One region of the Williamsia sp. M5A3_1d genome, then DNA from elsewhere that is predicted to be linked to it. Evidence: riboswitches for the same ligand, from Rfam matches in the RefSeq annotation. Region 1 holds a riboswitch; the other holds the start of a gene.
The links. A riboswitch is a leader RNA that binds a small molecule or an ion and turns the genes downstream of it on or off. The one in region 1 is predicted to bind cyclic di-AMP.
Positions count from the first base shown of each region.

Region 2: another riboswitch for cyclic di-AMP. It lies ahead of ACLBW1_RS09275 (transglycosylase family protein); the one in region 1 lies ahead of ACLBW1_RS16545 (C40 family peptidase).

Region 1 is NZ_JBKEZX010000003.1:910,336-925,148, forward strand. It holds gene ACLBW1_RS16520 (hypothetical protein) at 1-159, shown strand, start outside; gene trpD (anthranilate phosphoribosyltransferase) at 239-1,348, shown strand; gene ACLBW1_RS16530 (Lrp/AsnC family transcriptional regulator) at 1,353-1,628, opposite strand; gene ACLBW1_RS16535 (DEDD exonuclease domain-containing protein) at 1,678-3,441, opposite strand; gene ACLBW1_RS16540 (hypothetical protein) at 3,675-3,956, shown strand; cyclic di-AMP (ydaO/yuaA leader) riboswitch at 4,067-4,268, shown strand; gene ACLBW1_RS16545 (C40 family peptidase) at 4,285-4,878, shown strand; gene ACLBW1_RS16550 (NlpC/P60 family protein) at 5,078-6,112, shown strand; gene ACLBW1_RS16555 (hypothetical protein) at 6,115-7,449, shown strand; gene ACLBW1_RS16560 (glycosyltransferase family 4 protein) at 7,464-8,582, shown strand; gene ACLBW1_RS16565 (hypothetical protein) at 8,694-9,107, shown strand; gene ACLBW1_RS16570 (SRPBCC family protein) at 9,112-9,549, shown strand; gene ACLBW1_RS16575 (ArsA-related P-loop ATPase) at 9,555-10,718, shown strand; gene ACLBW1_RS16580 (hypothetical protein) at 10,818-11,198, shown strand; gene ACLBW1_RS16585 (ROK family protein) at 11,195-12,172, shown strand; gene ACLBW1_RS16590 (lysophospholipid acyltransferase family protein) at 12,244-12,966, shown strand; gene ACLBW1_RS16595 (glycosyltransferase 87 family protein) at 12,888-14,129, opposite strand; gene ACLBW1_RS16600 (polyadenylate-specific 3'-exoribonuclease AS) at 14,163-14,645, shown strand; gene ACLBW1_RS16605 (class II 3-deoxy-7-phosphoheptulonate synthase) at 14,700-14,813, shown strand, end outside.
Region 2 is NZ_JBKEZX010000002.1:365,711-380,523, reverse strand. It holds gene ACLBW1_RS09310 (DNA repair helicase XPB) at 1-939, opposite strand, end outside; gene ACLBW1_RS09305 (GrpB family protein) at 1,058-1,561, shown strand; gene ACLBW1_RS09300 (helicase-associated domain-containing protein) at 1,794-4,157, opposite strand; gene ACLBW1_RS09295 (hypothetical protein) at 4,191-4,385, shown strand; gene moaC (cyclic pyranopterin monophosphate synthase MoaC) at 4,446-4,871, shown strand; gene ACLBW1_RS09285 (MogA/MoaB family molybdenum cofactor biosynthesis protein) at 4,868-5,344, shown strand; gene ACLBW1_RS09280 (molybdenum cofactor biosynthesis protein MoaE) at 5,344-5,781, shown strand; gene ACLBW1_RS09275 (transglycosylase family protein) at 5,962-6,603, opposite strand; cyclic di-AMP (ydaO/yuaA leader) riboswitch at 6,613-6,751, opposite strand; gene ACLBW1_RS09270 (MoaD/ThiS family protein) at 7,142-7,390, opposite strand; gene moaA (GTP 3',8-cyclase MoaA) at 7,408-8,439, opposite strand; gene ACLBW1_RS09260 (flavin reductase family protein) at 8,594-9,103, opposite strand; gene ACLBW1_RS09255 (hypothetical protein) at 9,100-9,309, opposite strand; gene ACLBW1_RS09250 (cold-shock protein) at 9,533-9,955, shown strand; gene ACLBW1_RS09245 (DUF2771 family protein) at 9,952-10,539, opposite strand; gene ACLBW1_RS09240 (MFS transporter) at 10,546-12,378, opposite strand; gene ACLBW1_RS09235 (DUF3027 domain-containing protein) at 12,459-13,367, shown strand; gene ACLBW1_RS09230 (sacsin N-terminal ATP-binding-like domain-containing protein) at 13,404-14,813, shown strand, end outside.

The DNA of each region.
Region 1 (14,813 bases):
ACCGAGCCGGGCCCGGGTAGGGCGCGGGTCGCCCTGGCACGCACGCAGCTCGTCGACGCGCTGCACTGTTCGCAGGAGCGCTCCCGCATGGCCGGCCTCGGTGCCCGCCACGACGGGACGGTGCTCGGGTGGCAGGTGTTGCAGCGACCGGTGTCCTGATCTCCCTCGGCCAACCGGTGCGCATCGGTCGGTCGGTGGGGCGAATACGCTCACCGTCATGGATCCCCGTGGTGACGGCATGAAGGCTGCGCAGACCGGTGTCGTGGAGTCCGCGACGGCGACCTGGCCGTCGGTCCTGGGTGCACTGGCAGACGGGCTCGACCTGTCGGCCGACCGAGCGCGGTGGGCGATGAACGAGATCATGTCCGACAACGCGACCGCCGCTCAGATCGCCGCGTTCGGTGTGGCGTTGAAGATCAAGGGTCCCGTCGCCGAGGAGCTCAACGCACTAGCCGCGGAGATGCTCGCGCACTCGGTGCGGGTCGCGGTGGACGCGCCTGCGGTCGACATCGTCGGTACCGGCGGCGATCGGTCGAACACGGTGAACATCTCGACGATGGCGTCGATCGTGGTCGCGGCGGCGGGTGTCGTGGTGGTCAAGCACGGCAACCGTTCGGCGTCGTCGCGGAGCGGCGGGGCCGACGTGCTGGAGAGCCTCGGAGTCGACATCACCCTGCGTGCCGCCGACGTCGCCCGCAGCGTGGCCGCGTTGGGGATCGGGTTCTGCTTCGCTCCGGTGTTCCATCCGGCGCTGCGCTTCGCCTCGGCGCCGCGCAAGGAGATCGGCATCCCGACGGTGTTCAACGTGTTGGGTCCGCTGACCAACCCCGCGCAGCCCTCCAGTGGTCTGGTGGGGTGTGCGTTCGCCGATCTGGCGCCCGTGGTCGCCGAGGCCTTCGCCCGCCGGGGCAATTCCGTCCTCGTGGTGCGCGGTGACGACGGTCTCGACGAGTTGACCACGACCACCACCTCCACGGTGTGGCTGGCGTCGCGCGGTTCGGTGCAGGAATCGACGTTCGACCCGACCCGTATCGGGGTGGCGCGCTGCGACCCGGCCGACCTCCGCGGCGGCGATGCCGAACACAACGCGGGGGTGGCCCGCGATCTACTCGCCGGGGTGCCCGGTCCGGTGCGCGACGCGGTTCTGCTCAATGCAGCGGGGGCGATCGTCGCCCATGATCTGGGCACCGATGCGCTCGCCGGAAACGATCTGTCCGACACCGACGATTCCGTACTGCTCGGCGCCGACCTTTACGACCGCATCGACGCCGCGATGACGCGCGCGGCCGACGCGATCGACACCGGCGCTGCGGCCGACCTCCTGACCCGGTGGGCGGCGTTCACCTAGCGCGTCATTCGCCGATCGAGAACCCGGCATCGACGTCGGAACTGGAGAAGGTCTTGAAGGCGATGTGCGTCGCGGTGTGGCGGACCCCGGGGAGTTTGTTGATGGTTCCGGTGACGACCGCCGCGATCTGCTCGTGGTCGCGGACCGCGACCGTCGCGATGAGGTCGACGTCGCCGGCGCAGGAGTAGACCTCACGGACGCCCTCGACGTCGGCCACGGCCTGCGCGGTCTCGTCGATGGCGTGGACGTCGGCAGAGATGAGAACGATGGCCGTGATCATCTGTCCGAGTCTATGGCGCCACGGGTGTCGATCGGCCGTGAGAGCACGATCAGCCCGCCAAGCCGAGGAGTTCCCGCGACCGTGACCGTGCGACACCCGCCCGGTCGCGCCAGTGCGACCACCGGGCCGTCGACCGTACCGGCATGACGAAACCGTCGGTGCTGCAGACGATCCGGGTGCCCGGTGTCACGAGCCACGCGTGCACCAACGCCGCCTCCTCGGCCGACGCCCCGCGCAGCGGTCCCGGACCGGGCAGCACCGTCTCTGCCGATGCCGCCAGCGCCTCGGCGATCGCGACCGGTGGGGCGCCGCGGACGGCGACGCCCGCCGCGGCGAGTCGGCCGTGTCGGACCACCGCGAGCTCCCATCCGCCCGCACCGTCGGACCGCGCGGCGACCAGCTCGGTGATCGCGCACAGCGACGCCAGCCGCTGGCAGCGCTCCAGCGCCGCCAGCGTCGTGGAGAGCTGATCACGCAGACGGGCTGCGGTCTCGAACATCTCCGCGGCGGCCAGGACCTCGAGACGGTCGAGAACCGCCTCCAGGGGCGAGTCGTCCTCGCCGAGCAGCACCGCGCGGGCGCGGGCGGCGGCCGGCGCGTAGTCGTCGGCGCCCACCGGCTCGGCCCCGGCGCCACGACAGCCGCCGACCGGTCGTCGCCCGGTGTCGGTGAGGCCACACGTGTGCCGACCCGATGCGCCGATCCGGCGGGTGCATGTCCGCAACCCGCACACGTCGGCCACGAGCTCTGCGAGGGCAGCCGCGTCGGAGCGCACCCGCACGGGACCCACCGCGACCTCGCCGGGACGACGGCTGATGGTGAAACGGGGGAACGCCTCGTCGGTGAGCACCACCCACCACCCGGCGTGCGGGGTCTTCGAGCGCCGGTTGTAGGCGGGCGTGTGCGCGGCGAGCAGTCGCAGTTCGCGGACCCCGGCCTCGAGACGGTGCGCACATTCGACGTGGTCGACGCGAACGGCCAGCGAGATCATCTCGCGCATCCGCGGCCGTGTCTCCGAACCGGTGAAGTACTGCCGGGTCCGGCGGCGCAGATCGGTGGCGGTACCGACGTAGAGGACCTCACCGGACGGGCCGCGGAAGAGATAGACCCCGGGGCGCGCGGGGAGGCCGTCGGTGATGGTGCGTTTCGCGCGCTGGGCGGTGGTCAGCCCGGGCAGGAACTCGACCAGTTCGCGGTAGGTGTGCACGCCGAGGTTGCCCACCCGCTCGAACAGGGCGTGCATCACCTCGACGGTCGCGCGCGCGTCGTCGAGTGCGCGGTGGGTCGGGGTGGTGCCGACGGCGAACAGTCGGGCGAGGGCGGAGAGCTTCACCGTCGGCGCCTCGTCGCGCGGCAGCACCCGCCGGGCGAGGACGACCGTGCAGAGGACCCGACGGAACCGCCACGGCCGGCCCTGGGCGGTCGCGGCGGCGCGCAGGAAGCCGGTGTCGAAGCGGGCGTTGTGCGCCACGAGGACACATCCGTCGGCGAATTCGAGGAACGCGGGCAGCACCTCGTCGATCCTCGGGGCCCGGTAGACCATCGCCTCGGTGATGCCGGTGAGGGCGACGATGTGGCGGGGGATGGCGCACCCCGGGTCGATCAGGGTGGCGAACTCGCCCAGGATCTCCCCACCGCGAACCTTCACCGCGCCGATCTCGGTGATGCGGTCGGTGACGGGGCTGCCGCCGGTCGTCTCGAGATCGACCACCACGAAGGTCGTCTCGCGCAGTGAGGTGTCGTTCCCGGGGTCGTCGATCTCGTCGAAGGCCAACTGCACTCCGCGGTCGTCGACGCCGCTGTCGGCGGTCACGACCACGTCGATCCGACGGGACCCATGTGATGAGGGTGACGCATGAGGCGAACGCTAGTTCGACACCCCGACAACCCGGTACGGGTCCTCCGCGGCGACGGGATTGTCGGAGGGCCTGTCTAGCGTCCCGTTCATACCGGTCGACACCGGTGCGAGATCGCGGACCACACGCCCGTGGCACCGCTGCTATTCCGCCGAAACGCCCTCCCGACCCGAATGAGATGGAGATCACAATGCAGATCGACTGCGCGACGTGCCCCGGACGTCCCCGCTCCTGCGACGGCTGCATGATGACGGTGTTCGTCGGGCTGCCCACCGCGGTGAACAGCACCGATGGACTGCGCTCGGTGCCGACGCCGGCCGCAGTCGATGTCGATGCGGTCCGCGACGCCGTCGAGGTGTTCATCGGACTGGGACTGGTGGGCGCCTCCGCGAGGCGTGAACCGATCGTCACCGAAACGCGTGGTCACGAGACGCAGGACCTCGCTGACGTGCGAGAACTGCGCGCCGGGTGACCTTTCGCGCGGCAACGCGCCGAACTCGTGTCCCGGTGGACAGATCGACATACGGTTTCGTAACCTTTCCGAGACCTTGCGGGGTGTCCCGCGACGACATGTCGCGGATCGCCGGGTCACCGCTCAATCGCCCTGTGGGGCGAATCGGGGAACCATCACTTCGGACCCAGTCCGATCGGGGTGAATCCCCCGTGGGAATCGAACGGCCGGTCGGGATCAGATCTCGCACGTCCGCACGACGTCACCGGGGGTAGGGCCAGTCTTCCGGCCCGAATCCGACAGCTAACCCGGTAGGCGGTCGAGGAAGATATTGAGGAGAACTCGCTTCGTGGCGAAACATCGTTTGCAACAGCCGAGCACCGGTCTCAAGACGGCGCGAGGAGCGGTGATCGCAGGGTCGATCACCCTGGGCACCGTGGCGATGGGGGCAGGGCCCGCGTTGGCCGCCCCGGTGAACGTCCCCGGCATCGGGACGTTCGAGATCCCCGGCATCACCGAGAACCAGATCCCGCCGCAGTTCAAGGCCAAGCCGAAGCCGAACGGCCCCGAATCGTCGCCCGATCTCTTCGGACGCAACGGTGCGATCGGTCAGCGCGCCGCGTCGGCCGCGGTCACCCGCATCGGCTCGCCGTACGTCTACGGCGCCGCGGGCCCGAGCGCCTTCGACTGCTCCGGACTCGTCTACTGGTCCTACAAGCAGGCCGGCAAGACCATCCCGCGTGACAGCTACGGACAACTCGGCGGCGGCCGTCCCGTGGCGGAGAGCGACCTGCGTCCCGGCGACGTCGTCATCTTCAACGGCGGCTCCCACGCCGGTCTCTACATCGGCAACGGCACCATCGTGCACTCGAGCACCGAGGGTGTCCCCGTGCAGAAGGCCAGCCTGAAGTCGATGGACTTCTACGCCGCACGTCGCTACTGATCGACACCCGGCGGTCGGCCGATCCGACTGTCGCCGAACGCCCCGCGCGGGGGTCCGGTGACCGCGTATCGTTCGCGGCGGACGCCGGTGGGTACGGAATCTCTCCCGGCTGCGTCGACTGCCCTACGGGCGTCGTGAACCGGAAACCGGTGTGGTGGAAGTGGTGAGTCGACGAATGCGTGTGGTGACGGACAACGCGATGACCCGTGCTCTCGGGGCCATCCAGATGGCTGTCGTGCTCGCTGTCGCTGTCGTTCTCGCCGTGACGCTCGCGGCGCCTGCGGGTGCCGAGCCCGCACCGCGTTCGCCCGACCAACTCCTGACCCGCTACACCTCGCTCGGACGTGAGGCCGAGAAATCGGCCGAGGCCATGCACCGCGCCGAGGAAGAACTCGGCCAGCGACGCCGTGACGTCGCCGCAGCCGACGCACGGGCCGCCAAGGCCACGGCCACCCTCGACGGTCTCTCGTCACGACTCGACGAGCTGCAGGACCGCGTCGACGCGCTGGTGCGTGCCGGCTACCGCGGTGCGCGTGTGAACCGTCTCTATGCGGTGCTCGTCTCCGACTCGCCGCAGTCACTGCTCGACCAGATGTCCGGCCTCGAGATGGTGTCGCGCCAGACCGCGGACGACCTGCGGGCCTACAAGAAGGCCTCCGCCTCGGCGACCGCGGCGCGCACGGAGGCCGTGGCCGCGCGCGACTCCGCCGCCAAGGCACTCGCCGCCGTCGACAAGACCCGCGGCGACCTGCAGGCCAAGCAGAGTGATCTGCAGCTGCAGATCGCTCAGGTCAAGGCGGTCTACGAGTCGCTCACGGGCAAGCAACTCGCAGCGCTACGTGGACCGAACATCGACTTCGACGCCTCCCTCATCCCGAAGGGCACCGCCGCAGCCGTCATCGCGGTGCAGGCCGCGCTCACCCGTATCGGCGACCCGTATGTGTGGGGTGCCACCGGACCGACCCAGTTCGATTGCTCGGGACTGATGGTGTGGGCGTTCAAGCAGGCCGGCGAGACGTTGCCGCGATCGAGCGAATCCCAGCTCTCCGGGGGCACGCCGGTCGCGCGAGGCGACCTGCGACCGGGCGACCTCATCATCTACTACCCCGATGCCACCCACGTCGGCATGTATGTCGGCGACGGGTACGTGGTGCACGCCTCGACGTTCGGCGTCCCGGTCAAGGTCGTACCGATCGACCAGGCCGGCCCGTACAACTCCGCCCGGCGCTACTGACGGTGGCGCGCCGATGGGGTGCGGTCCCGCTGGCGATCGCACTGACGGTCCTGGCCGCCTGCGGCGACGGTGGTGCTGACAGCGCGGCACCGACGTCGTCGACGCAGAACGTCTTCGAACAGCAGCGCACCGACGGTGTCCGAACGACTCTGGACAAGCTGAGTGCGGCGCAGAAGGCCGGTGACGCGAACGCGATCGGGGCATTGGTCGACGTGACCGCCGCCCCGGCGTTCCGGCAGATGCTCGTCGCCGAGGGCGTCGCCATCCACGACGTGGGCCTGTCGACGCTCGACTACCGCATCGATCCGGCCAGCTCCGGCGGCCTGGGCGAACAACTCCTCCCCGAGCCCGTCCAGTCCCGACTCGACGACGCCGGCAGCTCCGATTCCTGGGTCGTCCCCACCGTGGCGCGCTACGCCATCGCCGGCGTCGACGAACCACCGGTCACGGTCACCGACCCCTTCGTGTTCGCGCGCTACGGCGACGACTGGAAGATCGTCGGCCAGGCCGGACCGTTGCTGGGGACGTCCGCGGCTCCCGGGCCACAGTTCTTCGACTTCCCCGGCGTCGCCGCGCGCCGCGTCGCGACCGGCGGCAAGCAGTCGGTGGTGCTCGACTACCCGGGCAGTCGAGCGCTGGGTGCACGCATACAGGCGGCGATGCCGGGAGCGGTCGCCGCGGTCGCCGCGTTCTGGGGTCCCGACTGGCCGCGACGCACCGTTGTCGTGGCGACCGATTCGACCACCACCTTCGCCGCTCTGTCGCGCAGCGCGGCGGCCGATGCGAGCGCTGCCGCGGCCGCCACCGTCTCGGCCTCCGACGACGCGGTGGACGGGTACACCGTGGGCCAGCGGGTGGTGTTCACCCCCGGCGCGATCACGGGTCTGCCCGGACCCGCACTCGACGTGGTGCTGCGACACGAACTCACCCACGTCGCGGCCCGCACCGCGACGAAACCGACCGCCGCGACCTGGGTGACCGAAGGTGTCGCCGAGTACGTCGGACGAGCGGGGACCTACCGGTCGATCTCCGACGCCGCCCCCGACCTCATGGCCGAGGTCGCCGCCGGATCGGTGCCGGCCGGGTTGCCCGCCGACGACGCGTTCACGGTGTCCGGGGCAGGGGCGCCGGTGGCCTACCAGACGGCCTGGTCGTTCGCGGCCTACGTGGCACAGACCCACGGAGCAGCCGACCTGAAGAAGCTCTACCTGTCGCTCTCGGGTGGTCCCAGCACGCCCGCACAGCAGGCGCAGGCCATGACCGCGGCACTCGGTGGTCCCGGCGCCGCGGTCATCTCGGGCTGGCGGCAGTGGCTGCGCGACGCCGCACGAGGGTGACCCGTGATCGACCGATGAACCGAACCCTTCTGGTGACCAACGACTTCCCGCCGCGACCGGGCGGTATCCAGTCGTATCTGCTGAACCTGGTCGAGCGGATGCCCGCGCGCGACATCGTCGTCTACGCGCCGCGGTGGCATGGCTGCGATGCGTTCGACGCAGCGCAACCGTTCACCGTCGTGCGCCACCGCACCAGCCTCATGCTGCCGACACCCGCGGTCGCCCGACGGGCCCGCGCGTTGATCGCCGAGCACGACATCCACACGGTCTGGTTCGGCGCGGCGGCACCGTTGGCCGTGCTCGCGCCGCACCTGCGGTCCGGCGGCGCCCGGCGGATCGTGGCCAGCACACACGGCCACGAGGTGGGGTGGTCGATGCTGCCCGTGGCCCGCCAGGTGCTCGGCCACATCGGCACCCACGCCGACGTGGTGACCTACGTCAGCCGCTACACCCGCAACCGTTTCGCCGCCGCTTTCGGGGCCGACGCCGCACTCGAACATCTTCCCCCCGGCGTCGACAGCCGGCGCTTCGCGCCCGATCCGGCTGCGCGCGAACGTATCCGGGATCGACACGACCTCGGCGACGCACCGGTGGTGCTGTGTCTGTCACGACTGGTGCCGCGCAAGGGGCAGGACGCCCTGATCGAGGCACTCGCCGACATCCGGCGCAACGTCGCCGGAACCCGGCTCCTCATCGTCGGTGGCGGCCCCTATCGCGAGACGCTCGAACGCCGCGCCCGCGAGGCAGGCGTCGCCGAACACGTGGTGTTCACCGGATCGGTGGCCGCCGAGGACGTACCGGCCTATCACGCGGCCGCCGACGTCTTCGCCATGCCGACCCGCACCCGGGGGCGTGGTCTCGATGTCGAGGGGCTCGGCATCGTCTACCTCGAGGCCTCGGCGTGCGGCGTGCCCGTCGTCGCCGGCGACTCCGGTGGCGCACCCGAGACCGTGCAGGAGGGCGTGACCGGCACCGTGGTCGACGGTCGCGATGTCTCGGCCGTCGGACTGGCGATCTGCGCCATCCTCTCCGATCGGCCACACGCCGCGCAGATGGGTGCAGCGGGCCGCGACGTCGTCGTGTCCGACTGGCAGTGGGATTCCATGGCCGCGCGCCTCATGCAGCTGCTGTAGAACCATGGGCCACGGACCGATGCACAGCGGTACACAGCCCGGTCGCGGACGGCCGCGACGATGCGGCACGCTGCGGTGTGTGCGCCGGGGTCGATATGTGAAGCTAGTGCGGTGAGCAGCATCCAGGTCGCCGACGAGACGTTCGTCGCCGCGTCGGCGCACGACGCTCCGCGCGTCCTCGCCGATCGATCACGATGGCGTCGATGGTGGCCCGACCTGCAACTCACCGTTGTCGAGGACCGCGTCGAGCAGGGGATGCGGTGGTCGATCACCGGCGGCGCGAACGGCACCATGGAGGTCTGGCTCGAGGAGGTGCTCGACGGTTTCGTCCTGCACTACTTCATGCACGCCGAACCCGCCGAGAACGCCGATGGTGTCGCTGAGGGTTCCGCGCGCCGCCGCGCCGCGTGGTTGGCGTCGGCCAACCACCGTCGTCGCGTCGCCGGGCGCACGATGTCCACCGAGGTGAAGGATCGCCTCGAAGCCGGGCGAGCGGCCGGGGAACCGGCCGTGGGGAGAGGGTGAGTCGATGGCCGACCGCACCGAACAATCCATAGTCATCAACGCCGACGCCGAGGCGATCATGGCGGTCATCGCCGATTTCGCGCGGTATCCCGAATGGGTGTCGGCGGCCGACGAGGTGACCATCACCGACCCCGGCGACGGCCACCGTGCCAAGCAGGTGCGCTTCCGTCTCGACGCCGGGGTCCTCCGAGACACCTATGAGCTCTCCTACGTCTGGGCGCCCACCGGCGATGCGGTCGAATGGGATCTGATCAGCAGCGACCTGCAGACCGCGCAGCAGGGGCGGTACAGCCTCGTGCAGCAGACGTCGGGCTCGACGAAGGTCACCTACGAACTCATGGTCGACCTGGCGATCCCGATCATCGGGGCGCTCAAGCGGCGCGCCGAGAAGGCGATCACCGACGTCGCGTTGAAGGAACTCAAGAAGCGAGTCGAGGGCTGATCGACGTGGCGCCGGTCCACATCGTGCTGGGGCCGGGGGGAGCAGGTGTGTCGACCATCGCCGCAGCGGCCGCAGTCGGGCCGGTGCGGGGCGGATCCGACGGGCGAGCGCTGCTGATCACCCTCGACCGGTTCCGGCAGGCGTCACGTGTGTTCGGGGTGTATTCCACTCCGGGCGTTGCCGTTCCGATCTCGCAGGGCGCCGCACTGCTCGAGATCGACACCCTCGCACTGCTCGGTGAGGCATGGTCGGGACTGCGGGCCCCGGTTTCTCTTGCCGGCGGCACCCTCACCGAGGGCCTGGGCGACATCGATCCCGAGGAGCTGACCGGACTCCCCGGAGTTGCCGAACTCCTCGCGTGGCGTCGCATCCGCGACGAGGCCGTCTCCGGCCAGTGGTCGCGGATCGTCGTCGACTGCTCGGGCGGGATGGACGCCCCGGGCTTCCTGGGCGTCCCGGCCATGGTCGCCGACTACGTGGAGCGGCTCTGGCCTCGACACCGTCGTCTGGCCGGCGCCGCCGAGAACCCCCGACTGACCGGTGGCGCGGCGGTCGTCGACGCACTGGTGGCCGATTGTCTCGACATCGTCGAACTCCTGGTCGACCCGACATGCGTGCACGCGCACGTGGTCGTCCCGACCGGTGTGCACGGCGCCGAGATGGCGCAGCGCCACGTCGCCGTGCTCGACCTCATGGGCATCGTCACCTCGGAGGTCTTCATCAATCCCGGTGTCGCCGCCGCCGAACCGGCGACCGACACCGACACCGTCTCGCCCCGTACCGGCCTGGATGCGGTTGTCGTGCAGTCACTCCCGGTTCCGCCGCGCACCGTGGCCGCGCTACGCAAACTGGATGTGTCGATCTCCGACCGGCCCGGGACGGCGGTGGGCAGCCGTGCGGCAGAGGTCGAGCACCTCACCGGTACCGGGGTGACCGCGACCTATCGGCTCTCGTGGCGCCAACCGTTGCCCGATCCACGATCGCTCGCACTCGGTCGCAGCGGCGACGACCTGTTGGTCACGCTGAGCGGCGTCCGGCACCGCGTGTCGCTGCCCTCGGTCCTGCGCCGATGCACGGTGACCGACGCCCGATGGGAGGATGGCATGCTGAACATCCGGTTCCAGCCCGATCCCCGGGTGTGGCCCCGGACCGGGCAGGGTGTCGACTGACATCCACCCGTCGCCGGGGGACAGCGACCGACGACGACCGGACGACGAGATGACGCGTGTCCCGCCGACACGTGTCGGCGAATGCTCGAGGGAGAAGGAATGGACGAATCGGCCCGCGGGGAGAGACCTCCCGACGCGGATCCGATGCGTGCACTCGTCCTCGCGATGCTCGACCGGATCGAACAGTTCGCGACCACCGTCATCAGCGATCGCGACGGGGGATCGGTTGCTCAAGGCGACCGGGCGTCGGCCGATCTCGGTCCCGCCATCCGACAGGCCGTCGATCAGATGATCGCCGAGATCGGTGACATCGTGAACCGGCTCATCGCGGCTGCCATCGCCGTGCTCGAGGCCATCTCGGCGGGGCTGACCGAAGCCGTCGGCGAACGTGCCCAACGCACCTCCTCGACCCGGCCGGCCCACACCACCGGGTTCGTGCCGATCACCGTCGAGGTCGAGACCGGGGAACCCCAGCTGTGACCGGCGATCTGACGATCGGGATCGACATCGGCGGCACCAGCATCCGTGCGGCCGTCGTCGACGAACGCGGTCAGATCGTCGACACCGCACGCGCTCAGACGCCCGCCACCGCGTGGGCACTGGAGAAGTGCCTCGACCACATGGTCGACCGGCTCCGATCGCGATCCGAGGTCGTCGCCGTGGGACTCGCGATCGCCGGGTTCCTCACCCCGGATCGTTCGGTGGTCCGCTTCGCGCCGCACCTGCCCTGGCGTGAGACCGCCGTCGCGGCCGAGATGTCGCGCCGCACAGGACTTCCCGTGTCATGCGAACACGATGCGAACGCTGCGGCCATCGCCGAGCGCCGCTTCGGTGCCGCAGCCGGTGGCCACAACACCATCGTCCTGGCCATCGGCACAGGTATCGGCGTCGGGTTCCTCCTCGAGGGCGAGATCTACCGCGGGAGCCACGGCGTGGCCCCCGAATTGGGGCACCTGCAGGTCGTCGTCGACGGCCGTCCCTGCTCGTGCGGCAAGCGCGGGTGCTGGGAGAGGTATTGCAGCGGAACCGCTCTCGTCGACAATGTCGTGGAGATCGTCGCCGACGGCAGGTTCCCGACGAGCGCCCTGGCCCGGGAGATCGCCGAGGACCCGGGATCGCTGACCGGTCGACGGGTGGCCGCGGCCGCGCACGACGGTGACCCGGTGGCGGTGGCAGCGTTCGCCGACTTCGCCCGATGGCTCGGTCAGGGCATGGCGATGATCGCCGACATCTTCGATCCCGACCTCATCGTGCTGGCCGGCGGTGTCGGTGCCGCGGGGAGTCTCTTCCTCGACGAGGCCCGCGAACACTACGGCGCGATGGTCACCGGCAGCGGTCATCGACGACTGGCCCGCATCCGCAGCACCCAACTCGGTGAGGCCGCCGGGATGATCGGCGCCGCCGCCGTCGCCAGATCCGATCTCGCCGACGGTGTCCCCGCACTGCATGGGTGAGTAGAGTCGTCCGCAGGTTGCGAGTGGTTGCGGATTCGGGGCACGACGGGGTCGATCGGAGTTGCTGGGGTATGTGGTACTGGCTGTTCAAGTACGTCCTGTTGGGACCGATCCTCAAGGTGGTCGGCCGCCCGCGTGTCGAGGGTCTCGAGAACCTCCCGTCGCGAGGCCCGGCGATCCTCGCCAGCAACCACCTCGCCGTCGTCGACAGCTTCTACCTCCCGATGGCCGTCCCGCGTCGTATCTACTTCCTCGCCAAGAGCGAGTACTTCACCGGCACCGGCATCAAAGGTGGCTTCCAGCGCTGGTTCTTCACCGCCGTCGGGCAGATCCCGATCGACCGCAGCGGCGCCGACGCCGCCGAGAACGCGTTGATCTCCGCGCGACGTAAACTCGAATCCGGTGAGTTGATGGGTATGTATCCCGAGGGCACGCGCTCACCCGACGGACGGTTGTTCAAGGGCAAGACCGGTCTCGCCCGTATCGCCATGGAGACCGGCGTCCCGGTGATCCCGGTCGCGATGATCAACACCGACAAGCTCAACCCGCCCGGGACCACCATCCCCCGACGCGCCCAGATCACCGTGAAGATCGGTAAGCCGCTGGACTTCTCACGCTACGAGGGCATGAACGGCAACCGCTTCATCGAACGCGCGGTCACCGACGAGATCATGTACGAACTGATGCGCCTGAGTGGTCAGAAGTATGTCGACATCTATGCCGCCAGCCTGAAGAACGCCCCCGAGGGTGCCGCCCCGGCCATCCCGGGGGAGCGGTCGGAGCCCGCCGCCTGACCGACGACGACGATCGTCACGAGGACCGCGAGTCCCCACAGGCAGTACGCATTGCCCGCGACGACGTCGACCCCCGACCAGCGTGAGGCGTGGGCGGGCAGGAACTGGAACGGTCCGGTCGCCATCACCAGCAGACCGACCCCGGCGAGAGCTGCGTACGCGCGGCGTACCCGTCGATCGTCGGTGCGCGCCGCGACCACCGACAGCGCGATGATCGCCGGGACCGCCCACACCCAGTGATGCGCCCACGACGTGGGCGAGACCATCACCGCCCACACGGCGACCACCGACACCGCGAGCACGTCGCCGCCGAGGCGATCACAGTGCCGGACCGCCACGACCGCCAGTGCGGTCAGGGCCACCACCGACAGCGCCCACACCACCTGCTCGGCCGGCCCCGACCACCCGAGCACCCGGATCCAGAACCCGTTGACGCTCTGGTTGATACCGCCGGACAGGTCGCCGATGCGGTCGGTGTGGAACACGGTGTGGCCCCAGTAGCGCACGGAATCCACCGGCGCCCACACCAGTCCCAGCAGGGCCAGCCCGACGAACACGCCGATCGCGCGCACTGTCGCCCGCCACTCGCGACGCACGATCAGGAACAGCACGAACGCGAGCGGGGTCAGCTTGATCGCCGCCGCCACCCCGATCAGGGTCCCGCGCCACCGGGACTCCTTCGGCAGCACCAACAGGTCGACGGCGACGAGCAGCATCAGCACGACGTTGACCTGTCCGAAGCCCAGCGTCATCCAATACGGGTTGGTCCACAGCGCGGCCGTCGCGACCGCGAGGGCGAGCGTCCCACGGCGGGCGGCGGGTCCGATCCGCAGACGCGTGACGACGATCCGCGACACGGCCACCGTCGCGACGACGGTGACGAGCGCGATCGCGGCGCCGGCGACCACGAGGGGCACCACGGTGAACGGCAGGAACGACAGGGCGGCGAACGGGGGATAGGTGAACGGCAGCCAGATCCCGTCGGTGGTGAACGGCATCGACCCCGCGGCGTACAGCGATCCGCCGTTGCGCCACAGTTGCGCCCCGAGTCGGTAGACGTCGATGTCGATGCGTGCGAAGTCGCCGAACGAGTGGGTGAGCGGCATGCCGACCACCCGGACGAGCGCGGTGACGGCGAACGCCGCGACGACCACGGCGGTCACCGTGTGTGCGGCGAAGCGCCTAGGCTTTTCCGAATGCGCTTCTTCTACGACTCCGAGTTCATCGAAGACGGACGAACCATCGAGCTCGTCTCGATCGGTGTCGTCGCCGAGGACGGGCGTGAGTTCTACGCGGTCTCCTCGGAGTTCGATCCCGAGCGCGCCGGGGACTGGGTCAGGGCTCATGTGTTGCCACACTTGCCGTCGCCGTCGTCGAAGGTGTGGCGTAGCAGGCGACAGATACGTGACGATCTGCTGAACTTCTTGACCGCGTCCGGCGACGACATCGAGTTGTGGGCGTGGATCGGCGCCTACGACCACGTGGTGCTGTGCCAGCTCTGGGGGTCGATGACCGCGCTGCCGCGGCCGATCCCGCGTTTCACCCGCGAGCTCCGCCAGCACTGGGAGGCGCTGGGGCGTCCACCGCTGCCACCGTCGCCGGCCGATGCCCACGACGCCCTCGTCGACGCGCGACACAATCTGGCCCGCTGGAAGGCCATGACCGAGCTCACCGCCTGACCTGCGCCACGACCGCTCCGAGGGGCCGCGCGGCGTGGGCACTAAGCTGGGCCGGTGGTGAACTGGACCGTAGACGTACCGCTCGACGAACTGCCCGAGCTGCCCCCGCTCCCCGGCGCTCTGGCCGATCGATTCGCCGCGGCGCTCGAACGGCCCGCGCTGCAGCAG
Region 2 (14,813 bases), on a different contig from region 1:
GTCGGCGGTCATCCGGAACACCGGTGCGGGCAGCAGGTGCACCTCGTCGTAGATGATGAGTCCCCAGTCGCGGGAGTCGAACAGCTCGAGGTTGCGGTACTCGCCCTTCGAGCGACGGGTCATCACCTGATAGGTCGCGATGGTGACCGGACGGATCTCCTTGCGCTCGCCGGAGTACTCGCCGATCTCCTCCTCGGTCAGCGAGGTGCGGGCGATCAGCTCGCGCTTCCACTGTCGACCCGCGACGGTGTTCGTCACCAGGATCAGGGTGGTGGCGCCGGCCTTGGCCATCGCCGCGGCACCGACCATCGTCTTGCCCGCGCCACACGGCAGCACGACGACGCCCGAGCCACCGGCCCAGAACGAGTCGGCCGCCATCTGCTGGTAATCGCGGAGCTCCCAATCGGTTTCGGCGAGTTCGATGGGATGGGCCTCGCCGTCGACATATCCGGCGAGATCCTCCGCGGGCCAACCGATCTTGAGCAGCAACTGCTTGATGTGGCCGCGCTCGGACGGGTGCACCACGATGGTGTCGTCGTCGAGACGCGCGCCGAGCATCGGGGCGATCTTCTTGTGTCGCATCACCTCTTCGAGCACCGCCCGATCGAGGCTGACCAGGGTCAGGCCGTGGACGGGGCTCTTCACCAGCTGCAGCCGACCGAAGCGGCCCATCGTGTCGACGATGTCCATCAGCAACGGCTGCGGCACCGCGTAGCGGGAGAAGCTGACCAGCGCGTCGACCACCTGCTCGGCGTCGTGGCCCGCAGCACGCGCGTTCCACAGCGCGAGCGGGGTGATGCGGTAGGTGTGCACGTGCTCGGGGGCACGTTCGAGCTCGGCGAACGGCGCGATGGCGCCACGCGCGGCGGGCGCATCGGGGTGGTCGACCTCGAGGAGCAGGGTCTTGTCGGACTGGACGATCAAAGGGCCTTCGGTCACCGATCCATTGTCCACGGTTTTCGGCGGGCGTGTTCTGGCCGGGTGACCGGGCCCCACCACCCGTCGGACTGACGACAGGCGTCAGCTCATCGCAGATCGGACCCGGTACGGTTTCTCCGTGTTGTCGCCGTACGACCCCACCTGGCAGTCATCCTTTGCGAGTGCCGCCGCTCACCTTCGCCAGCACGGCAACCCTCAGCGGCTCATCGAGCACATCGGTTCGACCGCGATCCCGGGAATGATGGCCAAGCCGATCATCGATCTGGCCGTGTGCTTGTCGACCGAGAACGAACTGGACAGGTATCTCGCGCGGTTGGAGACGCACGGATGGCGAGTGCGCAGCGGGGTGACGTCCCACGAAGTTCTCTTGTTCGAGGTCAACGGAGTGAGGGAACGGATTGCGCACTTCTTCCGACCCGGCGCCTGGCCTACCGCTCATCAGCGGGTGTTCAGGGATTGGCTCCGGTCTCATCCTGCTGACGCGGAGCTGTATGCCCAGGCAAAGATCCAGGCCGCCGCGGAGCAGAACTACAACGCAGCGAAGACATCGACCGTGCAAGAGATCATGAACCGTGCCAGAACGGCTCGCGGACTTCCCGTCGTGGACATCAACGACAAGTAGGTCCTCCTGTCTGAGGCCCCGTAGGCCAGTAGCACGGCTGACGCCACCGGCGCACGGACAATGTCCAGCTCCAGAGCGTCGCGTTCAGTGGAACGAAGAGTTCGAACTCCCCGCGACGGTGCTGAACTCGCTTTCTGTACACAAAATGCACCGCTCGGGGTCGGCGCGTGGAATCTCCACACGCCCGGACCTATCGGTGCACCTTGTGTATCGAATCGGAGCCTTCGCGGCGTCACGACCCCTCGAGCAGCTCCACCGAGGTGATGCGGTGCAGGGCGTAGCGTTCGTCGGCGCCGTCGGCATCGTTGACGACCAGTTGACCTGCGCCGACGAGCTTCGGGAGCACGACGTGCTTGCTCGCCGAGCCGTGTGCGTCGACGTAGCCGATGCGCACCTCGCGACCCACGCGCATCGCCAGTTGCAGCAGCGCGGTCGCCGGTTCGCCGCCCCCGGCCCGAACCGCGCTCGTCGACTGCGCCGGCACCGCCGAGACGGCCGTGTCCTGCATCCGCATACGCGTGACCACCGTCGCCAACTGATCGGTGTTCGGGGTGGGCGGACGGCGCGCCGAGCGGCGCTGGTTGCGCTGGATGGGGACGCGTGCGCCGCGCTCGCGGAGATCGACCAGGTCGCCGGCACTGTCCTCACCTGCGGGCGCGAAACCGGCCGCGCGCAGCTCGTCGAGCACCTGACGTAGCGGGGCCTGGGACACCGCGACGGTGGGGGCGAGCGCCCGCAGCGCCAACGCCTCGGTGACCGGCGACGACAGCACCGCCGCCAGCGTGGTCGCGTCCTCGCAGCGGATGAACGACGATGCGACACCGACGCGCAGCTGACCGTGCCGACGAGCGACGTCGTCGATGAGGTATTCGAGCGACTGCGGTACCGGGGTCTTCGAATGCGCGGTGAAGAAACCCATCAGCTCGGTGCCGGTGCGCCCGGTGTCGAGGGCGCGGCGCACCGAGGTGTCGGTGACGCGATACACCGATGCGGCGCCTCCGGATTCGAGGTCGGCGACCAACGCGAGCTCGGCCGACAGCTCGGCGGTCAGCGGTCCGGGCGCGGTCACCGTGAGATCGGCCTGGGTGAGGAAGAAGTCGATGGGATCGGGCAGCGCCTTCGCCATCGCGGCGACCACCGGTTTGTCGACATCGAGCGCGGTGGCGTCACGTTCGGCCATCGTCAGCAGCGCGCGACCCGACGCGGTCAGCGCGCCGTGTGCGACGAGCCCCAGTGCGCGGGCCTCCTCGAGGGTCGCCTCGACGAGTCGGCGGGACAGCCGGCGCTGCCACCGCGGGTGGCGCCAGGCGATCAGCGACATCAGTGCGTCGACGTCTATCGACTTCCCCGGGGCGCCGGCAGTCAAAGCGCTCAACACCATTCGTCGTTCGACCACGGCCGACACGTCGTAGAGGTCGCCGGCCAGCGATGGGATGGGCGACCCCTCGGTGCTCGCCTCGCCGATCTGCCACGGCCGCCGCGGCAGCGTCAGCCAGGCGTCGGCGATGGCGAACCAACGCCGCTCGGGTGGTTGGTGCAGCCACGGGTCGGCCGACACCGTCGGCGCCCAGGCCGGCTCGCCGCTCTCCAGCGGCGGGTCGGGGAACCCGCTGTCGATGAGGCGGGCACCGGCCAGCAGTTCCACCACGAGACCCTGTCGCGTGGAGTCGATCCCGGTGGTCTTGCACAGCTTGCGCAGTTCGCGGACGCCCAGGCCACCGGCACGCAACACCAGAGCCGGGGTGCGGCCCAGCGCGTCGACGGTGTCGGTGAGGTGTCGCAGCAGTTCCAGGGCCTCGCCACCGGCGGCCGCCTCCACGTCGGCGACGGTGAACTTCCGCGCCCCGGCCACCGCCACCAGCGCCGGCTCGCGCAGATCGTGTGGCTCACCGGGCTTCTCGCCGCGCAGCAGCTGTCCGAGGACGGGCGGCAGCTCCACGGTCTGGTCGTCGACGCGGGCCAGCAGGCCCAGCGACACCAGCCGCGGGACGGGGCGCTGCGGATCGGCGTCGGGGGCGGCGTCGCGGGTGCGGCCCAGCGGCGACCCGGTGGCGAGGGTGTCCAACAGTTCGCGTTCGCGCTCGCTGACCGACGAGAGCGTGTCGGAGATCTCGGCGAGGGTCTGATCGGCGAGTGGACCGGTGAGATGCAGTGCGCGGGTGGGCAGCAGGGCCGGGGTGTGGGCCCCGGTCATCAACTCGGTGTCGGGACCCCACACGAGCGCACGGGTGCGCAGCAGGTCGAGTCGCGCGACGATGTCGTCTTTCTCGGCTCGTCCGTCGAGTGCTTCGACCACCGCGTCGACCGAGGTGGGGACGCCGATGCGTCGGCGTGAGGTGTCGGTGCCGAGGCGGATCGTCTGTTCGGCGACGGCCACCGTCAGGAGGTCGAGGTCGTCGGCCGCGAGGTTGATCGACGGCCCGGCGAGTGCACGCTGGGCGAGGACGGCGGTGCCGGCGGGTGGGGGACTGGCGAGATCGGGGCGCGCGGACATCAGCGCGACGAGCTGGTCGTCGGTGCGGGCGGCGAGGTCGGCCGCGAGCCCGCCGGGACCTGCGGCATCGATCGAGCCGTCGCGTCGATCCCCAGAACTCATCCCACCGATGATAGGGACCGCTCTCATGGCAGAATGACCGCCGTGGCTGAAAAGAAGAGATACGTCGACAACGGCTGGCCCCAGTCGGACGAGGGTGATCACGAGCACGCCGTGTCGGAGTTCGCCGCCAGCATCTCCGGCGCGTTGTCGCCCTTCGGCGATGTCGAGTTCCCGCTGCCGGTCGATCAGCTGCCGTACACGCACGCCAAGACCACTCCCAACCGCTGATCTGTGTCTGATCCCGCCGGTGGTGGGCTCACCCACATCGACGAGACCGGCGCGGCGCGCATGGTCGACGTCGGGGGCAAGGTCGTCAGTGATCGTGTCGCCGTGGCCGGCGGGACGTTCCGTACCACCGCGCAGGTGATCGACGCCCTGTCCGACGGTGCGCTCGCCAAGGGTGATGCCCTCGCGACCGCCCGCATCGCGGCCATCATGGGCGCCAAACGCACCCCCGACCTCATCCCGCTGTGTCACCAGGTGGCGTTGTCGTCGGTGGCGGTCGATTTCGCGATCGCGGCCGACAGCATCGACGTCACCGCGACCGCTGCGACCTCCGACCGCACCGGGGTGGAGATGGAGGCCCTGACCGCTGTCGCGGTGGCCGGTCTGACCCTGCACGACATGGTCAAGGCTCTCGATCCGTGGGCGAGCATCACCGACATCCGTCTGCTCACCAAGTCCGGTGGCAAGCGCGGCACCTGGACCCGATGACCACCCACACCGCGCGCGTCGTCGTCTCGTCGAGTCGGGCCGCGGCCGGTGTGTACGCCGACCGCACCGGGCCCGTGATCGCGGCATGGCTCGGTGAACGCTCGATCGAGGTCGACGATGTCGTGGTGGTCGCCGACGGGGACGGCGTCGGGGTCGCGCTGCGCGCCGCCATCGACGACCAGGTGTCGTTGATCATCACCACCGGCGGCACCGGACTGCACCCCACCGACCTGACGCCCGAACAGACCCGCGCCGTGCTCGACCGCGAGATCCCGGGCCTCGCCGACGCCGTGCGCGCTGCCGGGGTCGACAAGGTCCCCACTGCGATCCTCTCGCGGGGCACCGCGGGCATCGCCGGCACGACACTGATCGTGAACCTGCCCGGCTCCACCGGCGGAGTGAAGGACGGCCTCGCGGTGCTCGAACCGGTGCTCGCGCACGCGCTCGATCAGATCTGCGGCGGCGACCACTGATGGCCGCGGTCGTCGCACGCGCTGTCGTGACCGCCGACGTCATCGATCTGGCCGACCACGAACAAGCCGTCGAGACCGCCGCCGACGGCGCCGCGGGCGCGGTCGTCGGTTTCGTCGGGGCGGTCCGCAACCACGACGGTGGTCGCGACGTGCGCGCACTGCACTATTCGGCGCACCCCACCGCCGGCGATGTCGTGGCCGAGGTCGTCGCGAAGGTCGCCGCGGAATCAGACGGCGTGCGGGCGATCGCCGTGTCGCATCGGGTCGGCGATCTCGTGATCGGTGACGCCGCGCTCGTCGTTGCCGTCGCGGCCGATCACCGCCGCGCCGCGTTCGACACCTGCGCGCGCCTCGTCGACGACGTCAAAGAGGCCCTGCCGGTCTGGAAGCACCAGATCTTCGCCGACGGCAGCGACGAATGGGTCGGCTCGGCCTGACGGTTCGGCACGCTCGGCGGCGACAACGGCACGCTCGGCGGCGACAACGGCACGGTCGGCGGCGACAACGGCACGGTCGACGTGGAGTTTCGGCACGGTCGGGGAATGGAAAAGGGCCCCGCACGGACCTGAGGTCACGTGCGGGGCCCTTCGTCTCAGAGAGTCGGTGCCGTCAGACGGTCACCGGGGCAGAAGACCCTTGTTCTGGTTGAACAGGGCGATCTGGCCTGCGTCGAGCTGGAAGCCACTGCGCTTGGCCTGCTCCCAGAACCCGGCGATCGCGGGGTTGATACCCGGTCGCTTCACGGCCTCGTCGATCTGCTTCTTCACGTCGTCGGTGGTCTTGGCCGCAGTCTCCTGCAGGGCCTTGACCGGGGCCGAGGCCTCGCCGTCGAAGCTCGGGGCCTTGAACTCGGGGAGCTTCGGCACGTCGGTCGGCGCGCTGCGCGGGGTCGGGGCTCCGAGGCCGGTGCCGCAGACGGGCCATGCGCCCTTGCCCTGGCCGGCGAGCACGCGCTCGGCGACGGCGATCTGCTGCTCCTTGGTGGCCTCGTTGGCCGTGGGCGCGTACTGGGTGCCGCCGTGCCCGGCCCAGGTGCTCTGGCTGAACTGCAGCCCGCCCTGGTAGCCGTTGCCGGTGTTGATTCCCCAGTTGCCGCCCGACTCACACTGTGCGACCTGGTTCCACTCTGCATCGGTGGCGGCCGAGGCGTTTCCGACTCCCATGAGGAGGGTGGCGCCACCGCCGAGAACGGCGGAGGTCACGGCCACGCGGGCGACGGTACGGGTGGCGGATGACTGTTTGCGATGACGTCCGGACATAGAGCTGTTGTTTCCTCTCTCCACGCGCCGACGAAGTGAGCTGTCGGGTTCGGGCTGAGAGGTTGCCCGGCTCCGCAGTGCGGAGCTTCACCCCGAGGGACTCGTCGTGGATGACGAGTTCCGTTTCCGATGTCGGCGGCCGAGACCGTCGATGTCGGAGGTGGGTCCCCCGCCCTCGTTCCTGAAGTGTGTCTCTGGAGGCTCTGTCCACGGAACGAGGTTTGGCGCGGCAGACAGAACGTGTTGTTTCGGGTGTGGCCACAGGTGCGGCCAACCGAGACGCTACGTGTTCGTCTCAGGTGTGTCATACCTTCGCATGACGAACGAGTCGTGGTGCTGCGGTACGTGTCGATCGGGTTTCGGTCGTCCTCGCAGGCCACAGCGGTGATAGCCGGTCCGTGTCCGATCCGTTATCGCCCCGTGATGTGAACAAGGTCACAGCGGTTGCGGGACATGAATTCACACGGGCGGGAATGGTTCCGCGGACACCCGAAAAGTGGTCGCGCAGTCGGGATCTCGCAGATGCGCAGTTGTGACCTCAGCCACCGGCGAAGGGTGGTAGAACCTCGATCACAGCGCACGGGATCACCGGCATCGAGCGGTCTCGCACGGCGACCGAGTCGCGCAGATAGGTGCAACGCCGCAGGACCTGCGCCAACGCCGGGTTCTCACGCCCCAGCGCCGACTCCAGGTCGCCCACCGTCGCCGACGAACCGAGCTCGACGGTCTCCTCGTCGTGACCGGCCGCAGCGCGCGCGGCCGCGAAGTAGCGCACCTGCACGGCCACGGTGTCGCGGTCGACGCTCATCCGCCGATCGCAGACATCGGTCGTGTGGGCTGCAGGAAGCCCGGGTCGTTGATGGCGTGCCCGGGCAACTTGCCCCAGGTGGCGCCGCGCCACGCCAGGGCGATCGCAGCATCGTCGGCGCCGGTGCGCAGCAGTGCGCGCAGGTCGGTCTCGGTCGTCGAGAACAGGCAGGTGCGCAACTGCCCGTCGGCGGTGAGGCGGGTGCGGTCGCAGTCGCCGCAGAACGGCCGGGTCACCGAGGCGATGATCCCGACACGGGCGGGGACGACGGTGCCGTCGGCCTGGGTGACGTGATGGCCCCCGACGATCCAGGTCTGTGCCGGTGCCGACCCCCGCGGGGCGGTGTCGGCGACGAGGTCGAAGTCGCGCGAGAGCCGCTCGACGATCTGATCGGCGGTGATCATGTCCGTCCGCGACCACGTGTGCCCGGCGTCGAGAGGCATCTGCTCGATGATCCGCAGCGAGAAGCCGTGCTCGAGACACATCGCCAGCAGGGCAGGTGCGTCGTCGAGACCGCCGTCGGGATGCAACACCGCGTTGACCTTGACCGGTGTCAGACCTGCCTCGGCGGCCGCATCGAGTCCGTCGAGCACATCGGCGATGCGGTCGCGACGCGTGATGGCCGCGAAGCGTTCGCGGTCGAGGGTGTCGAGGGAGACGTTCACCCGGCTCAGGCCCGCGGCGGCCAGCGCCCTCGCATGGCGGCGCAGACCCAGACCGTTCGTCGTCACCGAGGTCTCGGGATGGCCCGGCAACGCCGACACCGCTTCGACGATGCGCGGCAGGTCTTTGCGCAGCAGCGGCTCACCGCCGGTGAAGCGGACGGCCTCGATGCCGAGGTCGGTGACGCCGATGGTGATGAGGCGGATGATCTCGTCGGTCGACAGCACGGCGTCACCGGGCAGCCAGTCGAGGCCCTCGGCCGGCATGCAGTAGGTACAGCGAAGATTGCAGCGGTCGGTCAGCGACACACGCAGGTCGCGGGCGGCGCGACCGTAGGTGTCGACCATCGGGCCCTCGGTGGGCATGCCGTCGGTGTCGACGCCCATGCCCGACGTCGCCGCGCCCGAGCCGCCGGGCACGGCGAGCGGGATGCCCAGGGCGATGGCTGTCATGACACCAGCGTAGCCAGCTGCGACCGCGAGCGACGATCACATCGACGGCAGGTGGGTGCTCGGGGAGTCAGGCGCGGGCTTCGAGAGCCCGGAACGTACTCGCGTGGAACACCAGCGGCTCGATGTCGGGATCGGCGTCGAGCTCGGTGATCTCGAGCAGCACCAGATTGTGGTCGCCGGCCGGGATCTCGTTGTAGAGGGTGCACGAGAGGATCGCGGCGGCATCGGGGACGAACAGCGCGCCGGAGTCGGTGACCGAGGGGGTGACGCCGTCGAAGCGATGGGCGGCCGCCCCGGCCAGCTGGCGACACAGCGCATCCTGGCCCGCGGAGAAGACACTCACCCCGATCGACGGGGCGTCACGCAGCTTCGGCCAGGTGCTCGAGGTGTGTTGCACGCACAGCGACACCAGCGGCGGGTCGAGCGACACCGTCGCGAACGAACTCGCCGCCATCCCGACCGCGACACCGTCGATCTCCGCGCACACCGCCACGACTCCCGACGGGAAACAGCTGTAGGCGCTGCGCAGGGCGTCGCCGTCGGCGGCGGGACGCAGATCGGCCACGGTCACGGTCATCGGTGTCGCCTCCCCGAACGCAGGGCGAAGACGAGCGCGAGCACGAAGCCGATCGGCAGGCCGAGGGTGAACAGGTACACCAGGGCGGGCGCGCGGGTGCCGTCGTCGAGTGCGGGGACGGCGAACATCGTCGCGGTCGCCACGATGCCGATCGCGAAGAAGATCAGCGCTGCATAGAGCAGTCGGTTCCCGGAAGCCGATGGCATACCCACGACGGTAGAGCAGCGGGCCGGTCGGGTGCGCATCGGCGCCCGTCGTCGGCGGTGATCGAGTCCGTGCGGGCAAATCTCTCGACGCAGGAGGGCATAGAATGGTGGAGTAGCGCGTCGGTGAGTGGGACTGATGTCTCCACCTCGGTGCGCTTTCGTCGTGCCAGGGGATCCCTTCGCCCGACGACTCGAGACGCTACGACGATGTGAAGGTGACACGGTGCCTACCGGCAAGGTGAAGTGGTACGACGCAGAAAAGGGCTTCGGATTCCTGTCCCAGGAGGGCGGGGAGGACGTCTACGTGCGTTCGAGCGCGCTGCCCTCGGGCGTCGAGGGGCTCAAGCCCGGCCAGAAGGTCGAGTTCGGCATGGCCGCGGGTCGTCGTGGCCCGCAGGCGCTGTCGGTGACCGTGCTCGAACCCGCCCCCAGTGTCGCCAAGAACGCCCGCGAGGCCGCCGCCGCGCGTGAGCCGGCCGCGAAGCGCCACTCACCCGACGAGCTGCACGGCATGGTCGCCGACCTCATCACCCTGCTCGAGGGCAAGGTGCAACCCGATCTCCGTCACGGTCGCTACCCCGATCGCAAGACCGCGCAGCGCATCTCCGAGGTCGTCCGCGCCGTCGCCCGGGAGCTCGAGCACTAGCTCCCGAGGTTGTTCTGATAAAGGTCGCTGGCGTAGTCGCCGGTCGTTCCCGCATCGCTCGGGACCGGGGTGTTCGGCGGCAGGGTCTTCAGTGACCAGAAGCCGCGGGTGATGGGTGCGCCACCGGCGTCGGTGCGGCCCGAGGGGAGACGGACCTCGACGTTCGACACGATCTTGTCCTTCGTCGACGACACCGTGAACGTGAACCGCTCATTGGGCGCGTAGAACACCGGAGGCTCCTGCTCGAATCCCTTCGGCGTCAGGTATTCGACGGTGAGCGCCCACGGTGCGTCGGCGATGCCCTGCGACACCGAGATGATGGCCTGCTCGCCCACCGGGACGGGTAGCTCGCGCGCGAAGGTGCCCTCCTTGCCCTTGCGGCAGTTCGAGAGGTCGATGTCGCACAGGATCGTCGGCTGCACCTTCACCAGCGTCTTGCCGGTGGTGGCCTGCAGGTAGGGCGCCTCCTCCTCGGAGCCGGAGGTCAGCGCGAACACGCCTCCCGCGACCACCGCCACGAAGACGACGCCGAGGATCGTGATGATGGCGAAGAACTTCTTCTCGCCGGAGCTCAGTCTGAACACAGGGCTCTACTGTCCGTTCTTCTCGTGTGACTCGACGCGGACACGGCGGGTGGCCAAGCGGTCGAGGTCGATGGCGCCGGTGGGTCGGGTCTGCTCGGGGCGGCGACCACCGAACCCGGGGACCAGGGTGGCGCCGCGGTAGGTGAAGAACGTCTGCGACAGGCCCAGCGCCAGCAGCACCGACACCACCGTGAAACCGATCCACAGGGTCGAGGGCAGCAGCACGCCGAGCGCGGCCCCGATCACCCAGCACAACTGCAGCACCGATTCCGAGCGGCCGAACGCCGAGGCGCGCGACTCGTCGGGCAGGTCGTCCTGGATGGACGAGTCGAGACACACCTTGCCGATGGCGCTGGTCCCCGACGCGACGAGCGCCGCCAGCGCGGCGAACAGGACCGACCCGAACACCGCGGCGAGCACCGCGGCGGCCAGGCTCGCGCCGGTCACCGCGACCACGATCTTCTGCGGATTGCGGAGCTCGAGCCGGGTGCCGGTCGCGTTGCCCACGAAGTTGCCGACACCCGCGGCCGCACCGACCGCACCGAGCAACGCGAGCTGCATCCAGCCGGTGTGGGTGTTCTGGTTCGATTTCGCCCAGAACGCGATGTAGAGGGTGAGGAAGCCGGTGAGGACGCGGATCGTGCCGTTGCCCCACAGGCCGGTGAGCACGTTGCGTCCCAGCGGCTGTCGCATCTTGGCGGCCAGTGCCGCGGGGGTGAAGCTGCGTTCCTTGCGGTCGCCGTCGGGGCGTGCGGGCGGCTCACCGTGGTAGGCCAGCGTCGCGGGGATCTCGCCCGCGGTCACCTCCACCCACGCCGGGATGCGCATGCAGAACACCGCGCCGGCGATGGCCAGCAGCGCCAGGCACACCATCGCGCCCGGCACATGGAGGGGCAGCACCTGCCCGAGCATGGTCTCGAACAGCGCAGCGGTGGCGCCGCCGATGACCGTGCCGACGACGAGCCCCCACGTGGTCAGCCGCGAGTTCACCCGCACCAGGTCGATGCTCGGCGGCAGCACACGTGGTGTGACGGCCGATTTAAGCACCCCGAACGATTTCGACAGCACCAGCAGACCCAGCGCGCACGGGTAGAGCACCCACGGGTCGTAGGTCAGCTGGTCCTTCACCGGATCCCATCCGGCGTTGGTCATGATCAGCAGCGCCAGCAGGACACGGACACCGAAGGTGGTGGCCATCGCGATGCGCCGTCCGCGCTGGAGTTTGTCGAGCGCGGGCCCGATGAGCGGCGCGATGAGCGCGAACGGCGCGATGGTCAGCGCGAGATAGAGCGCCACCTTGCCCTTCGACTCCGCGCTGGCTGCGGCGAAGAACAGTGTGTTGGCGAGGGCGACGGTCATCGCGGCGTCGACGGCGTTGTTCAGGATCACCGGGAACGTCAGCGCGGTGAGGCCCGATCGGTCGGCGCCGTCGGCGGTCGCCGCGCGGTGGAGTCTGTCGATGCCCTTCGAGGTCAGTTCGCGACCGCGCAGAGCGGCCACCCGGGTGACGGTGAGCTTGCGTGGCATCGCCCGCGCTCCGTCGCGTGTCGGGCCGCGGTCGGGCTCGGGCTGCCGACCCCGAGCGGCGTGATCGTCGAGGGGATCGAGGTGCGGGTTGTGTGTGGGCGGCGGGCGGTAGGCCGACGCGCCGGGACCGACGGTCGATCGCGGTGGCGTCGGGACGCGACGGCGCCCGTCGACGGGATAGTTGGCGGCGCCGGGATGTTCACCGGCGGGCCGGTCGGAGGGCCCCACGAAGCGGTCGGTCGGAGCCGCGGGATCGGCCTGCGGACGCCGCACACGCGGACGCACTCCACGACGCTCTCCGGGCCGGTTCACCGTGCCGATTCTTCCCTATTGCTCCGATCGCGACCAACCCGCAACGCTGGTGTCGGCGCCCGATGCGGCAGAATAAGGGTGTGGATACTGCGTTCGAGGACTCGCCGACCGACCGGTCGACGCCGACTGCCGATCTCGAGGCGCGTCTGATCGCCGCCGTCGACATCGCGCGTGGGGCCGTGGAGGCCTCCGGCGAGGGTGCGGTGGGCGATCACATCGAGGCCGTCGTCGAAGGTGACTGCACCGTCTCGCACTACTTCACCGCCGACATCACCGGATACCGCGGCTGGGTCTGGTGCTCGGTGCTCGCGACCTGCCCGCCGACGCACCCCGGCGACGACATCGACATCACCGTCAGCGAGATCGCCCTGCTGCCCGGTTCCGACGCGCTGACCGCCCCGCAGTGGGTGCCGTGGTCGCAGCGGATCGCCCCCGGGGATCTCGGGCCCGGCGACGTGCTGGCCGCACCCGCCGACGACCCCCGACTCGTCCCGAACCACATCGACTCCGATTCGCTGCAGTCGGAGTCCGACCTCGACGAGGTCTCCGACGTGATGCTGGAACTCGGGCTCGGCCGCACCCGCGTCCTCTCCCGTGAGGGCCGCGACGACGCGGCGACCCGCTGGTTCGAGGGACCCCATGGCCCCGACAGCGACATGGCCGTGGCCAGCAAGCTGCACTGCGGGAGTTGCGGTTTCTATCTTCCGGTCGCCGGCGCGCTACGCGTCGCGTTCGGCGTGTGCGCCAACGAGTACGCCGCCGACGGCTCCGTCGTCTCGGCCGAATACGGATGCGGCGCACACTCGGACGCGGTCGCACCGTCGGGTGAGGGATCGCCCGCCTACGACGCGTACGACGACGGCGCCATCGAGATCGTCCCCGCCGCGCCCGCCGCCACTGCCTCGCCCGACGCCGGATCGAACGCCGACGCGCCGGTCGAGGCGCAGGACGCGCCTGCCTCCGCAGAGCCCGTCTCCGCCGACAGCTGACGCGTCTTCCCGCCGGCGATGCCGCCCACTGCCGTTGTGCCGGAGCATGACCCGTTCGACACCGCGTCGCTGCGCTCGTCGACGCTGCGATCGTGGGAGTCGTCGGTCACCCGACTCGCCGAGGATGCCGCGGCCGAACGCGAGCTCGTCGAATTCGGCTATCGCGACCGCCTGCTGACCGAACTCGCAGCCAACGCCGCCGACGCCGCCCACGACACCGGTGGCGGAGCCCTTGCAGTGTGGCTCGAGCCCGCGAATGTCCTGCACGTCGCCAACACCGGTGCGCCGCTGCACGCCGAGGGTGTGCGCTCCCTCGCCGCCCTGCGGGTGTCGGCGAAGCGGGCCGCGCCGGGATCGGACACGGGATCGGCTCAGGTCGGACGATTCGGGGTGGGTTTCAACGCCGCCGCCTCGGTCGGTGTCGAGGTGTCGGTCCGTTCGCGGACCGGCGGTGTCGTGTTCGGGCTGCAACGTACGCGGGAAGCGTTGGCCCGCAGTGACATCGCAGGGGGCATCGACGCTCCGGAGGTGGACGTCCCGATGCTGCGGTTGCCGTGGCCGGACCCTCTTCCCCCCGCCGACGGGTACGACACCGAGGTCGTCATCACCCTGCGCGACGACGTCGACGGACCGGCGCTCCTCGGGTCGATGACCGGTGAGATCACCACCCTGCTGCTCGAACTGCCTGCGCTGGAGACGATCACCTGCGGCGACGTCACAGCGCAGCGCGCGGTGAGCACGGCCGACGGAGTCGACACGCTCACCATCGGCGATGCGACGTGGACGCAGATCCACACCGCGTACGCCCGGTGGCTGATGCCGGGCACCCCGGATGCGCCGGCGCCGCTGACGGCCGACGTCCTGCACGCCCCCACCCGCACCGATCTGGCCCTGACCCTGCCGGCGATGTGCGTCGCCGACGTCGCGGTCACCCCGGACCGGCGAGCGCTGCACCCCGACACCGACATCACCGTCGCCGCAGAGGGATATCACTGCCTCGCCCTTGCTCTCGAACCGGCGCACCGCCTGGCCGTCCTGCCGTCGGCGGGGTTCCCGGCAAGCGCCACCGACGGCGTCCTGCGCGACGCCGTGATCGCCGACCTCACCACGCACCGCTGGCTACCGACCGCCAACGGCGAGCTGGTCGCCCCGAATCGGGCGGTTGTGATCGCTGATGCCACACCATCTCTGACGGTCCTGCTCGCCGAGTTCCTCGACGGTGTCGTCGTCGCCGACCTGTCCGACACCACGTCACTACGCCGTCTCGCCGCGGTCGGCGTCACCGAGACCTCACTGGTCGAGGTGTGTGAGCGACTGTCGGGTGTGACGCGCCCGCCGCGGTGGTGGCGTGACCTCTACGAGGCGATCTCGCCGATGATCGCTGACGACAGGGTGCGCGGTGAGATCGCGACCATCCCGGTGCCGCGGGCCGACGGTCGGATGTCG